2 linked regions of the Jeotgalibacillus aurantiacus genome follow. The protein of the gene in region 2 binds, or shares a complex with, the protein of the main gene of each other region. Links are inferred from orthologs where the notes say so. Each region holds a gene or a part of one and is shown on either strand. Other genes may lie near its edges. The genes, in order: H7968_RS07945 and H7968_RS06965.

Region 1 (6,865 bases), 200 kb from region 2 along the record:
ATGACTTCCCATCACTTTTGGTTCAACTGTTCTACGGATGACGAGAAGGACAATTGCCAAAATAGCGAGCTGAGTACCCTGTTCCACATCTCCTGTGATCAACTGGAATGCAGCCCAAGGTGCCAGGATGACAATGGAACCAATAATCGGAATAAGGTCAATGATCCAGATGATAATGGCCATCACGATTGCAACTTCCGGAGCGATAATAAACAAACCGATTAACGCACCGGCAAGAATTAGCAAGCTGACAAGGAATTGAGCTTTTGCAAATCCGAAAATGACTTTTGACAATCTGGCAGTCATAAACCTTACTTTTTCAGCTGTTTGTTCTTTAAGATGACTGTATACGGAGTGTTGGATCCTCGGCAGGTCGATCATGATCAGGAATAAAGCTATTAGAAATACTAAAAAGCTGACGAGATAATCCGGGATATTCGTTACGAGTCCGGTTACAGATTCCGCATTAATTGAATTGGTTATACTCGTTCTGAAATCATTCAGAAAATTGCTGATTTCATTGTTTGTCTGTTCAATTACGTCATCAGGAACCCTTGCAAACCGGTCGCTCATATTTTGCTGGACATTGCTCCACCATTCAGTCAGCTCATTAATGTAATCCGGTGTATTTTCAACAAAACTGATTGCCTGACCAACAAGCCTTGTTACTGAAAAATAAAGAATCATTCCCAGAATACCAAGGAATAATACAAAGACGATCCCAACCGATGCCTGACGATTCCCTTTGAAGCGCTTTTCCAGCATTTTGACGAGAGGTTCCAGTATAAGCGCTGTAACGAGAGCAAGTATTAAAGGAACGGATACCGGCAAGATGAAATACAGCAGAACGAGAACAAAAAGAACAGCAAAAACTGTCATCAAGTTTTTCTTCGTAAAAAACTTATTCAATTCAGGGCTCCTCTCAAATCTTTTTATGTCCGGAGCCGATTCCGGATATTAATACATTAAATAAGGTGGATGAAGGTATAAAAAAGAGCCACGGCAACATGGCTCCTTTGTGTTTAAAGTGCAACCTGGGAAAGTTCTGCCTGAAGCGCAACGAGGATCTTTTCGCAGGTCTGTACAAGGTGTTCCGGAAACTCTTCGCCTTCTCCATATTCAACACCGTGTGGATAGTAATGTTTACCGAGTAGTGGTGTCATTAATTTAATGTCTGCATCATGAGAACCTACGTCACCTGTTTCAGTAAAACCGAAAATGCGCAGGTAGAAAGTACCCTCGCGAATTTCAAACTTACGGTCATATGTAACACGTTCCCAATCCCATTGTCCGGCACGGATCATGCCATGTTCTTTCATAATATCGTCTAAACGGTCCAGTTCAACGATTAACGTTTCTAATCCAGTATTTTCAAAACGCATAAGAAAATTCCCTCCTGTCAATGCTTAAGTAAATAAATCATCTCAAGCTTAATAATAGTCGAAAAAAAAAGAAGTTGCAATTGTGTCACAGCGTAATTTAAAGTTTTTTGTGGCAAAACCATGACATTGCTTACGGTACTTTGCGCTATTCATATGGAGAATGGCTATGTATAATAAAGATAATAACGATTTGGGGGGAGAAATATGAAAGCTGTGATCAGAATAGGAGTAGTCATACTCGTTATCCTCCTCATTGGCTTTTATAGCGGCCCTTCCTTTCAGGAGAACGATATTCTTGAGAATGAATCCTTTACAACGGAGACAGGCCGGGACAGTCAGGAAGACAATATCCCTGCCTATACAGACAGTCTGACAAGGCCAAAATCAGGTATATCTGTGTATGTGGGGAGATCTCTTGAGGAGTTCAAGCAGGAATGGGGAGAGCCCGACAGAATGGACCCGGGAAAATTTGGTCAAACCTGGATGATCTATAAGAGTGAAGACTATTACCTGCAGGCGGCAATCAGAGACCAAAAAATATCTGCTATTTTTGCAATGGGGAATGGAGTTGACAGCTCCCCTTACTATTCAGGGCAGCCTGTGGATGAAATATACCGTTTCACAATGATTACAACTGAGATATTTGTTGAAGATGGAGAGGAGTCCTATCAATTTGAATTAAGTGAACAGGATCTCCATTCGAGACTGCTTGTACCATACGACGATTTATATGCACAGTTACTGATCGACTCAACAACAAACCGGCTAATGGGTGTCTATTTTATGGATAAACAAACACTGATCAGTCAGAGACCATATGAAAAAGAACCGACTGAGCAGGAGGGAATCTCAGAACCAGACCAGGAACTGCCTCAAAACCTTGAAGAAGTTAACAGAGCGAGAGAAGAACAGCTTTTTGATATGGTTAATTTTATCAGAAAAGAGAATGGGCTGTCAGCGCTTGAGCGGAATGAAGCAGCCTCAGATGCTGCAAGAGAATACAGCATTTCCATGGGGCAGGAAAGTACGGATGAAGACGTTGAGGAAGATACGGAAGAAATAAGCTCACTTGAAGAGAGACTGACGAACGTCAAAGAGCCTTATGAGTCCGCAGCAGAGAATACTGCTTATCAGTTTGATATTGCCCCATCAGTCGTACACGCTTGGATGAATTCAATGGAACACAGGAATACGATGCTTGATGACAAGTATACTCATACGGGATTAGGTGTTTACGGGTTGTATTTCACACAAAATTTTCTTGAAATACCACCCTCAGATAATGAAACTGCATCTCAGCCTGAAATTGAAAGAGCCGACTAGCTATCATGTCGGCTTTTTTTCATGAGAAGCTAGATGTCATAACTGATTTCTGATGAGTCTATTCCTTTTTTGAGGGAATCAGAAAAAATGATGCTGTTGCGTGGGCCAGTCTTTTATTGTCCGGTCCACTCAGCCATCCTTCAAGAACCATTGTTTTAGATCCGGTGTGGATGATTCGTGCATGAGCTTTTACATGTGGTCCTGACACGGACGCTGTGTAATGAATAGTCAGTTGACTCGTAACAGCACCAAATCCTTCGGGGGCTGCGCGATTTGCGAGCGTCCCCATCGCAGTGTCTATCGCTGTTGCTGTTATTCCGCCGTGAACAATGCCAAGAGAATTATAAAGCATAGGCGTTACTTGCATATGTATTGTAAGAATCTCTTCCTCATTTTCTGCTTTTAGATTGAATAAAGCACTGACATTGGATGTATAAAGACCCTTACGTTTGTCTATTAAGCCGTTTACTACCTGTTCCATAATCTTGCGTTCTTCTTCAGACGCATTTTCATAAAAGGATGTCACGGGATTCTCATCTGTAAAATTCATTTTTCTCCTCCTGACAGAAGTACAGATTTTTCTTGTTCATCATATCATAATTCCATCAAGGTCTGATGGAGGGGGATCACGATGAGTCCATTAAGTGCTGAGAAAGCTGCGTTTAAAAAATATCTTACAGAAAATCCGCATTTGATTGAAAAAGGAAGGAAGAGAGAGGTCTCGTGGCAGGAATTGTATGAGGAATGGATCCTTTTTAAAGATCAGGAACAGGATACATCAGATACGTTTATCCATACACTGAAAAAGAAGTTTAAGGAACTGGATCGTGAGCAGATTGAGTCTTATACAAGTCAGGTGCAGGACGTTATAGACCTGCTGAATGATGTGCTGGGGCATATTCAGCATAACCAGCAATCAAAAAATCAGTCATTTATGAGTCAGTGGAAGCAGGAATGATCAATTTCCTGAAAGCTCATTACATGTTATGATGGAGATGGAGGTGCTGAGATGCTGGCAACCATGGAAAGTATTCAACTGCTTGATGTATCTGATGAACTGGCTGAAATGATTTTAAAGTCTGAAGAGGCTGCGCATTATTTTCATTGCTATCAGGCATTAAAATCATCCCGTGAATCAATGGATAAAATATATAAATTTAATTCTTTAAAAGAGCTGTACGAAGAGGTGCAGCGATTTGGAAGATATCATCCTGATTACTCGAGGGTGATGAAGGAGATTAGGGAGACGAAACGTGATATGGATATGGATGATCATGTTGCGACCTTCAGAGTGGCTGAAAATCAGCTTCAGCAGCTGCTTGATGAAGTAAGCACGATTATCGGGAAGTCTGTATCTGAGAGTGTGAAGATTCCGACGGGTAATGCCTTTTTTGATTCCGGCTGCAGTGGTGGCTGCGGTTCAGGTGGAGGGTGTTCTTGTTCGGCATAAGCAAGGTTTATATGAATGCCGCTCATTATTTAACACTAAGGACCGTACTCATCCGTAGACTCCTGCGGCAGAGAAGCGACAGGTGAGACAGCGTATTGCGCAGCAATAGCTGGCTCACCGCGCGGCCTTCAGAAAAGTGGAGGCGACTCGTCCAGCCCCGACAAGCATAAGACGAAGGTGAAAAGAGGGCTGACCTTCGCCCTCGTTCAGCTTTGACTTATGACCTCGAGGGGCTAGTCGCCGGAGCTAGACAAAGGAAAGCGAAGGATGAGTCCGGTCCGGCTCTTAAAGGCATTACATAATTCCTCCTAAATACGAAATAAAAAGGGGACAACTCGAGAGCTGTCCCTTTTTTATGATTGATCAGTCGTTTGATAAAAGTTGCATGGCGATGTCCGGGCGGTCTGTGATGATGCCGTCTGCACCGTAGCGGATGAGGCGGTCCATGGTTTCAACGTCATTGACTGTCCAGTAGTCAATATGGATGTTAAGTGATGTTAAGAATTCAATGAAGCCTTGTGAGTCAAGTGGAACGACACCGTACTTTACAGGGATCTGGAGTGCATCAGCTCTTGGGTGATAGAGGTGTCCAAAACCGCTTTTATAAAGTGAGAAGGCTTTGCGGGCTTCGTTTTCACCTGCTCCGATTGCTACTCTTTCCTGAGCATAAAGAGAGAAGCGATCAATCTGTTCATCGTAAAAGCTTGTGACGAGAACGCGATCTTCAACGCCTGATTTTTCAATCAGTCTCCATAATTTTGATGGCATAAGGCTGCCTTCGTACGTATCAGGATCTTCCTTCATATCAATGTTGAACAGGTGATTCGGGAAGGCTTCAAAAAGCTCCTTCAGACTCAGGATTTTCTCGCCTTTGTCACGGAAGGACTGGCTGCCGGACAGGTCTCTGAAGTGATAGCCAAGATCAAATTCCTTTAATTCTTCAAGTGTATAATCTGCAACTCTTCCTGCGCCGTTTGTTGTACGGTCAATAAACTGGTCGTGGAAAACGATCAGTTCCTCATCCTTTGTCATTCGGATATCAATTTCAAACCCGTGCACGCCAAGGTCTGCCGCAGCCTGAAAAGCTGCCAAAGAACTTTCCGGTGCAAGATCGCTGCCGCCGCGATGGGCAAAGACTCTTGGCTTTTCGCCTTCAAAGAAAGGTTTTGCCGGACGTTTTACCGGTTTTGAAACGGCTTTTGTTCCAGCCCACAGAGCAGCTCCTGAAGCTGCAAGTGCAAGTCCGATCGTTAATTTTTTACCCATATTAAGTCCTCCATTTCGATATGTAATTGCCGGTCATTCTCTAATTAATGGTAGCATGACCGGACGTTTCTATACAAACGTAAAGCTATTTGAAGCGTATACAGTCTGAGCAGAGGTTACCACAGCAAAACATTTTTTCAAGCGGTACATAAAAACGGTGCCTGTATACGTAATCCCCGTCATGTCTTCTGACAAAGACAGTTTCTGCATTCAGTCTTTTTCCTCTCATTGCTCTGACAGCACATTTTTTTATGACATACTCAAGTTCTTCCTGTTTGAAAATTGAAGTTGAAAGATAAAGAAAAGGGATCCCTGCTTTCTTTTGCCATTCTGCCTGTTCGATCCGTTCGTCCTTTAACAGTTCCGAAGTAAAGATTGACCAGATTTCATTTAAGTCCATGCCGACTCCTCCACCATTGCCGATTCCTGTTTTATTGTGCTACAATTTACAATAAGAAAAATAGGTGAGGTACTTATTTATGCTAATTGAACGTCAAGGATTAATTGTCTGGCTGCACAGCTTAAAGCATGCAAAAACATTACGCCGATTTGGTAATGTTCATTACGTTTCAAGAAAAATGAAATATGTTTTATTATACTGCAATCAAAGTGAAATTGAAAAATTGACAGAAAAACTGTCGAATTATTCTTATGTAAAATCGGTTGAAGTATCTCTCCGGCCATTTATTAAAACAGAATATGAAAATGCAAAGCCGGATAAAGCGAAAGAGTATGATTACAAAATGGGTCTTTGACAACTAAAAAGCGGGAGCTTCCTTTAAGAAGCTGCCCGCTTTTTAGTTACCCGATTATGACAGGGGTGAAAGGTAACGGTTCATCCTGAGGATGCCTGTCAGGTACTGATAATACAATTCTTTTTCTGCAAACCGGTCTGATGGTTGAACCGTCAATGTAATGACTGGAATCCCGAGACCTTCAGCTGCTTCTTCAGTGAGCTTCAGCCTTTCTGATTTCTTTCCATCGAGAATGGGAATCCCTTCCCGGCATAAGTAGATCGCCTGGAAATTCCCCTCATCTGTTTTTTTCAGTACGAGTGCAAGTGAAAGCTTTTTCCCTTTTTTATTCTCCGTTTCCAATACGAGCAGTCTTTCTGCCCGGTGCCGGTTCGCTTTCATTAATTCTATCAGTTCATAAATATCTGAATACCCTTCTCCGAGTTCTATAAATCGCTGGATCATATTTTGACATCCTTTCAATGCATTCATAAGAAATTAAATCCAATGGGTGAGGTGACTGGAATGTATATTTTATCATTTATTGTTGTTGCTATTCTACTGCTTCTCTATTTTCTCCCTGTAAAAGAATCAGAACACTCAGCGGTTGATGATAAGTGGCTTGTACCTGCGATCATTTCAGCTCTTGTCGCATACGGGGTCATTGAGGCAGCCAAAGGCGAGGAATGGGAAGGAATTTCTCTCGAGCA
Region 2 (7,064 bases):
AATCGATGCCGTTGTCTGTTCTTCCTATGAGGTTTGCAGCGGCGTATTTTTCGCATGTAAATCCGCGGGAATTTCAGTTCCTGAAGATGTTTCCATCATCCATTACCATTTCAAGGGAGCGCAGTCAGAACCCCTCCCTTTCACTTGGATTGGAGTAGATAATAAAAAGATATCGCTGGCCCTCGTTAATCATCTATTGATCGAGGCCGGTTATCCAAAAAGAAAAGAATCTATATCGGCTGAACCAACCATCCAGAACCTGACGACACTGTCTCCGAAATAACAACGTTGTTATTTAGTGATAACCTGAAAAGCAAGCTTAGACTTCACTCAGATCCGGCGTGAAATGACCTCATGGGTGAATCATTTACAACATAAAATCTCCGGTCTAAAATAAGACCGGAGATTTTATGTTATTTATTTATTTTTTCGTAGGCTTCTTTATCCAGGTGGGCTTCTGTCTGCCCGAGAATGTCAACTGCTTCACGTCTGTTTTGTTCTTCAACATAAAATTCGAGTATATAATCGAATCTTTCTGAGGAACCTTTCGTGCTGATTGCATCACCGTCAGTGATGACCCCTGCGTTAGGTGAAGAGCTAGACGTAAAGTTTAATGCAGGAAGTACAAACGGATTTGTATTGCCATCAGGAATTAAATCCACTCTCGCATCCCTGATCGGACATTTTTGAAGCTTTGCCAGCGCCGTTTCAGCATCGCTTTCATTTCTAAAGTATGCTTGAATATGATGTTCCATCCTATCACTCTCCTCTGTTGTTATTCATGATACCCTTTACCAAATATACTAAACGTTTACAATGAGCATCAAAAAACCTGCACCTTACATATAAGGTACAGGTTTTTGATTAAGCCTGCGTCATCAATTCTTCTCTTTCTTCTTTTGTAAACGCCCGCGATCTTGACAGGAACCGTTTACCCTCAACACCCTCAAGTGAAAACATGCCGCCTCTTCCATCCACGACATCAATGATGATCTGGGTGTGCTTCCAGTAGTCATACTGTTTTTTATTCATGTAAAACGGACTGCCGTCAATTTTGCCGAGCTCTATATCCTGATTGCCGATTAAAAGATCCCCTTCCGGATAACACATTGGTGAACTTCCGTCACAGCAGCCGCCAGATTGATGGAACATAATCGGACCGTGCTTTTCCTTCAGAAGTTTGATCAGCTTAACAGCTTCGTCTGTTGCGGTCACACGCTCAACCAATTTCTTCACCACCTTTATTTTATCGGTTTAGAAGAATCCAAGCTTTGTAGGACTGTAGCTTACGAGCAGGTTTTTCGTCTGCTGGTAATGGTTCAGCATCATCTTGTGGTTTTCCCGGCCAATTCCGGACATTTTGTATCCTCCGAATGCTGCATGGGCCGGATACTGATGATAACAGTTTGTCCAAACACGTCCAGCCTGGATGTTTCGTCCAAATCGATAGGCTGTATTAATATTTCTCGTCCAGATACCTGCACCTAATCCGTATAGAGTATCATTGGCGATTTCAAGCGCTTCTTCATCTGTTTTAAATGTGGTAACAGATAAAACCGGTCCGAAAATTTCCTCCTGGAAAATTCTCATATCATTTGTTCCTTTAAAGATCGTTGGCTGAATGTAATAACCTTCAGCAAAATCACCCTCTTTTTTATTCAGCGAGCCACCCGTTAGAACTTCTGCCCCTTCCTCTTTCCCGATCTGAAGGTAAGATTGAATCTTCTCCATCTGCTCAGTGGATGCCTGTGCGCCCATCATCGTGGCTGGGTCCAGTGGATTTCCGGTATTGATTTCCTTTACTCTTTTCAATACCCGATCCATAAATGCATCATAAATGTCTTCATGAATCAGTGCACGTGAAGGACATGTACAAACCTCACCCTGATTAAGCGCGAACATTAATAGCCCTTCCACTGCTTTGTCAACGAAATCATCGTCCTGATCCATAATATCCTTAAAGAAAATATTTGGAGACTTACCTCCAAGTTCAAGTGTAACCGGAATCAGGTTTTGAGAGGCATACTGCATAATCAGACGGCCTGTCGTTGTTTCACCGGTGAATGCGATTTTAGCGATACGGTCACTTGAAGCAAGCGGTTTACCGGCTTCAAGTCCAAAACCATTCACAATATTAACAACGCCCTTTGGCAGCAGATCTTCAATGAGTTCCATCAGGACAAGAATGGAGGATGGCGTCTGTTCTGCCGGTTTCAGTACGACACAGTTTCCTGCAGCAAGTGCAGGAGCAAGCTTCCACACTGCCATTAAAAGCGGGAAGTTCCAAGGAATAATCTGACCAACAACCCCAAGCGGCTCATGAAAATGATAAGCCACGGTATCCTGATCAATTTCTCCAGCTGAGCCTTCCTGTGCACGGATCACGCCTGCAAAATAACGGAAGTGATCAATTGCCAGCGGCAGGTCGGCATTTAATGTTTCACGGACCGCTTTACCGTTTTCCCACGTTTCTGCTACGGCAAGCATTTCAAGATTTTCTTCCATTCTATCAGCAATTTTATTTAAAATAACAGACCGCTCCGTAACGGACGTTTTGCCCCAGGCATCCTTGGCAGCATGAGCAGCATCAAGTGCCTTTTCAATATCTTCTTCCGTTGAACGTGCGACCTGACAGAATGTTTTACCATTAACCGGTGAAGGATTATCAAAATACTGTCCCTTAACCGGAGCCACCCACTCACCGCCTATGTAGTTATCGTAACGCTCCTTGAAATGAACTTTAGCACCTTCAGTATTAGGATTAGCATATGTCATGATCTTTTCCCCCTGTTTATTGGTCTGATGGTTAACTAAACTAATCCTCCCTCCTTATGTAATCGCTTTCATTTTTCTGTTTTAAATAAAACTCCTGTAGAGTCTTTTTCATTTTACCTAAAATTTCGGATCATTGTCAATTTTCCGAATAATAATCAGAAGTAAATTCAAATTAGATAAATTGCTCCTTTCACATATAGAGATTTTTGTTTAAAAGAAGGTTGAATTTTCATTACAAACGTCAATTTTCGTTAATTGAAATTAACGTCACTCTTTATAGTGATAATGAAAGGGTATTGATGTGGAGGGTTATCACACTAAAAGTGCCAGGTCATTTCGTAGACTTCTGCGGCAGAGGAGCGACTGGTGAGACAGCGTAATGCGGAGCAAAAGCTTGGCTCACCGCGCGGCCTTAGAAAAGCGGAGGCGACTCGTTCAGCCCCGACAAGCATAAGGCGAAGATGAAAAGAGGGCTGAACTTCGCCCTCGTTCATCTTTGACTTATGAACTCGAGGGGCTAGTCGCCGCAGCTAGACATCGAGAAAAGCGGAGGCGACTCGTCCAGCCCCGACAAGCATAAGGCGAAGATGAAAAGAGGGCTGATCTTCGCCCTCGTTCATCTTTGACTTATGACCTCGAGGGGCTAGTCGCCGCAGCTGGACATCGAGAAAAGCGGAGGCGGGCGTTTAGGGACGTAAAAACTGGACTGGCCCCGACGGAGATAAAGGAAACACAGCGAACGAAGTGAGCTGATGTTGACTTATCGGACGAGGGGACGGGAAGTTTGCTAGTCCCTGCCCTCCGGAGCTAGACAAAGAAAAGCGAAGGAATGAACTGGCACGATTTAGAAATTCAACAATCTGAAAAAAGCTCTTCCGTATCGGAAGAGCTTTTTGATCATGAACAGCTATTGTAAGGGCTGTTTTTAACCTGTGCCCCTGTTTCACCTTTTAGAATATCTCCGCCGGTCTGACGGATAATTTCATCCGTTACCGTGTTGGAAACTGTATTCGCTACGATTTGCAGAAGTGCATTCACTTCAGTTTGTGACTGCTTAAACTCCTGTACGATCGGAATTTCATCGATTTCTTTTTCAACTTTTTCGATTTTTGCCTCGATCATTTTCAGTGCTTCATGCTTGCCGTAATGCTGAAAATTAACAGCCTGTTTCTGAAGACTTCTCAGACTGGCAATTTTTTCGCGGATTTTCTGGTTTTCCTGAATCTGTGCCTCAGCACGCTTAAAGAAATCCACTTCTTCTGTCTCCGTAATCATCTGAGCCAGCTCTTTTGCACGCTCAATAATATCTTTTTTCGTATATTTTTTCTCCATTATCCATTCACCTCTGCCGGTTCTTTAGCTTCCACGAGCTCGCCATTCAGGCTCCACGTTTTGGCTTCCGTTATTTTAACCATGACACGTTGACCAATTACTGATTTCGGTGCTTTAAAGTTCACCAGCTTGCTCGTTCTTGTATAACCGGATAGTACTTCAGGGTTTTTTCTGCTCTCCCCTTCAACAAGTACTTCCATCGTCTGTCCTTCAAGCTTCTTCATGGCTTCAAGCGACATTTCATTGACAAGATTATTCAGACGCTGTAAACGTTCTTTTTTGACTTCCATCGGCACGTTATCTTTCATCTTAGCAGCCGGCGTTCCTTCACGCGGTGAGTATATATACGTAAAGGCTGTCTCAAATCCGACTTCACGGTATAGAGATAACGTTTCTTCAAACTGCTCTTCTGTTTCATTCGGGAACCCTACAATGATATCTGTTGTCAGGACAGCATTCGGAATCGCTTTTTTAATCTTGTCAACAAGTGTTAAAAACTGCTCCCGGCTGTATTTTCTCGCCATCAGCTTCAGAATTTCTGATGAACCGTGCTGAACAGGCAGATGAATATGTTCCACAAGATTTCCGCCTTTTGAGAGTACCTCGATCAGGTAATCATCAAAATCACGCGGATGACTCGTCGTAAAACGGATTCTCGGTATATCAATTTTACGCAGCTCATCCATCAGCTGTCCGAGTCCGTAATCCATCCCTTCCAGATCCTTGCCGTAAGCATTTACGTTCTGACCTAACAGGGTAATTTCCTGATAACCCTGGGCTGCCAGATGGCGAACCTCCTGGATAATATCCTCAGGATGCCTGCTGCGCTCCTTACCACGTGTGTATGGCACGATACAATACGTACAGAATTTATCACAGCCGTACATAATATTAACCCAGCCTTTGATGGCGCCTTTACGGACCTTAGGAAGGTTTTCAATGACATCACCTTCTTTTGACCATACTTCAACGACCATTTCCTTGCTCAGGTAAGCCTCATTTAAAATGTTTGGCAATCGGTGAATATTGTGCGTTCCAAATATCATATCAATGTGTTGATGCGTCTTCAGAATCTTATTAACCACAGATTCCTCCTGTGACATACATCCACAAACACCAATCAGAAGATCCGGCTTTTCAAGCTTCAGCGGTTTCAGGTGTCCGATTTCACCAAACACTTTATTTTCCGCATTTTCACGTATTGCACATGTGTTCAGTAAAATCACGTCTGCATCTTCTGTTGTATCGGTCGGTTCATAGCCCAGTTGAAGAAAGATCCCTGCCATCACTTCTGTGTCATGCTCGTTCATCTGACATCCGTAAGTTCTGATGTAAAACTTTCTTCCTTTCCCCATTCCTTCAAAAGCAGGATCGATGGAGAAGTCTTTATGATAATTTACGTCTTCCTTACCTCTCTTTTTGGCATCTTTCAGGGAAGGAGGACTGTAAACGGTCTGAAAATATTTACTGTAGTCTTTTTCCTGCTTCTTGCTGTTCGATGTCTGAACCGCGTCTTGTGCTGCCAGGCGCTGTTCTTCATTCATCTGACATTCCCCTTTCTTTAATCGATCAGAGCTGATCCGTTCTGATCATGCTTATGGCACATTCTTTTAGTATAAATGGTTATGACCATTGTTACAACATTCTCAAGCCTACTGTCGTGAAATTGCCTTAACTTACAGAAAAGGGTCAAACGCACAGGTAAAAGGCTGCCTCTGTCCGGCAGCCTCCTGTTTTACATAAATTCTTTCACAAGTTTGTTGAAATCATCTTCGTCCATCCCTAAATCCTGTTTGCTTAACGGTTCTTCATGATATCCGTCAATCATTTCCTGATAGGATGGCTGCTCTTTATCCTGATAGATGAGTCCGGTCACAAGACCGTCATGTTTCATCAGCGTCTGCATCGCAGCTTCCTTATTATGAGGATCATACGCCTCAATGTCTGAAAGCTTCGTCAGATTTTCCTTGAACCAGTCATACGTATTTACCTTGTTATACGTTACACACGGACTGAATACATTGATCAGCGAAAAACCTTTATGGTTCAATCCCTGTTCAATAAGGCTCGTTAACTCTTTCAGGTCCGTTGAGAACCCTTGTGCTACAAAGGTTGCACCGGATGTCAGCGCCATTTCCATCGGGTTCAGCGAAGGTTCAATGGATCCCTTAGGCGTGGATTTCGTCTTGAATCCCGCAGATGATCTTGGCGATGTCTGGCCTTTTGTCAGTCCGTAGATCTGATTGTCCATGACAATATACGTAATATCAAGGTTACGTCTGATCGCGTGAATCGTATGACCAAGACCAATGGCGAAACCATCGCCGTCACCACCGGATGCAATAACGGTTAAGTCACGGTTAGCCATTTTCACACCTTGCGCAAGTGGCAGGGCACGTCCGTGAATACTGTGGAATCCGTATGAGTTAATATATCCTGAGATTCTTCCTGAACAGCCGATTCCAGAGATGACCGCCAGATTTTCCGGTGTCAGCCCTGCATTCGCTGAAGCACGCTGAATGGCAGCCTGTACAGAAAAATCACCGCAGCCGGGACACCAGTTAGGTTTTACGTTGTTGCGAAAGTCCTTAAATGTGACCATTTAGACCAGCTCCTTGCTTAAAAGTTCCAGTTCATTTGGCAGGAATGGATTCCCGTCATATTTCTTCAGGCTTTTGATTTTGTGAGCCATTCCGACGTTCATTTTAATAATGGAGGCCAGCTGACCCGTCGCATTGTGCTCTACGACAATGACCTTTTTAGCTTTCTCGGCAAGCGGAGCAAACTCTTCTGCCGGAAACGGATGAAGCAGCCTGATGTGAGCATGATTCACCTTGATACCGCCTGCTTCAAGTTTGGCTGCGGCTTCCTCGATTGCCCCCCTTGTGGAGTTGAATCCGACGAATAAAATGTCAGCATCGTCGTGTTTGGCACCATCTTGATCGACTGCTTTATGA

The links.
Region 1: the proteins of H7968_RS06965 (region 2) and H7968_RS07945 are in contact, whole or in part, in a crystal structure (PDB 6PRK), measured with the Bacillus subtilis proteins. The link is inferred for Jeotgalibacillus aurantiacus from one-to-one orthologs.

Annotation. Positions count from the first base shown.
Region 1 is NZ_JACNMS010000002.1:625,207-632,071, reverse strand. Bases 2,635-5,434 are described here. They hold H7968_RS07945 (YlbF family regulator), read left to right. Parts: upstream 2,635-3,714; coding sequence 3,715-4,155; downstream 4,156-5,434. Other genes in these bases: H7968_RS07940 (glycerophosphodiester phosphodiesterase), read right to left, coding at 4,519-5,421; ylbD (YlbD family protein), read left to right, coding at 3,337-3,663; H7968_RS07955 (PaaI family thioesterase), read right to left, coding at 2,764-3,255; H7968_RS07960 (CAP domain-containing protein), read left to right, coding at 2,635-2,705. Also shown: sporulation integral membrane protein YtvI, read right to left, coding at 1-909; H7968_RS07965 (YugN family protein), read right to left, coding at 1,023-1,382; more of H7968_RS07960, read left to right, coding at 1,587-2,634; H7968_RS07935 (hypothetical protein), read right to left, coding at 5,507-5,821; H7968_RS07930 (YlbG family protein), read left to right, coding at 5,901-6,176; H7968_RS07925 (DUF7147 family protein), read right to left, coding at 6,231-6,620; H7968_RS07920 (hypothetical protein), read left to right, coding at 6,681-6,865. UniProt on the Bacillus subtilis protein: Regulates sporulation prior to stage II. Positively controls the competence regulator ComK at a post-transcriptional level. May modulate the translation, stability or activity of ComS. May work together with YmcA to regulate community development.
Region 2 is NZ_JACNMS010000002.1:425,019-432,082, forward strand. Bases 2,391-5,389 are described here. They hold H7968_RS06965 (RicAFT regulatory complex protein RicA family protein), read right to left. Parts: upstream 4,108-5,389; coding sequence 3,673-4,107; downstream 2,391-3,672. Other genes in these bases: adh (aldehyde dehydrogenase), read right to left, coding at 2,391-2,775; miaB (tRNA (N6-isopentenyl adenosine(37)-C2)-methylthiotransferase MiaB), read right to left, coding at 4,107-5,389. Outside these bases: H7968_RS06945 (LacI family DNA-binding transcriptional regulator), read left to right, coding at 1-283; H7968_RS06950 (hypothetical protein), read right to left, coding at 414-755; H7968_RS06955 (DUF779 domain-containing protein), read right to left, coding at 865-1,227; more of adh, read right to left, coding at 1,255-2,390; more of miaB, read right to left, coding at 5,390-5,651; H7968_RS06975 (2-oxoacid:ferredoxin oxidoreductase subunit beta), read right to left, coding at 5,843-6,709; H7968_RS06980 (2-oxoacid:acceptor oxidoreductase subunit alpha), read right to left, coding at 6,710-7,064. UniProt on the Bacillus subtilis protein: May work together with YlbF to regulate community development.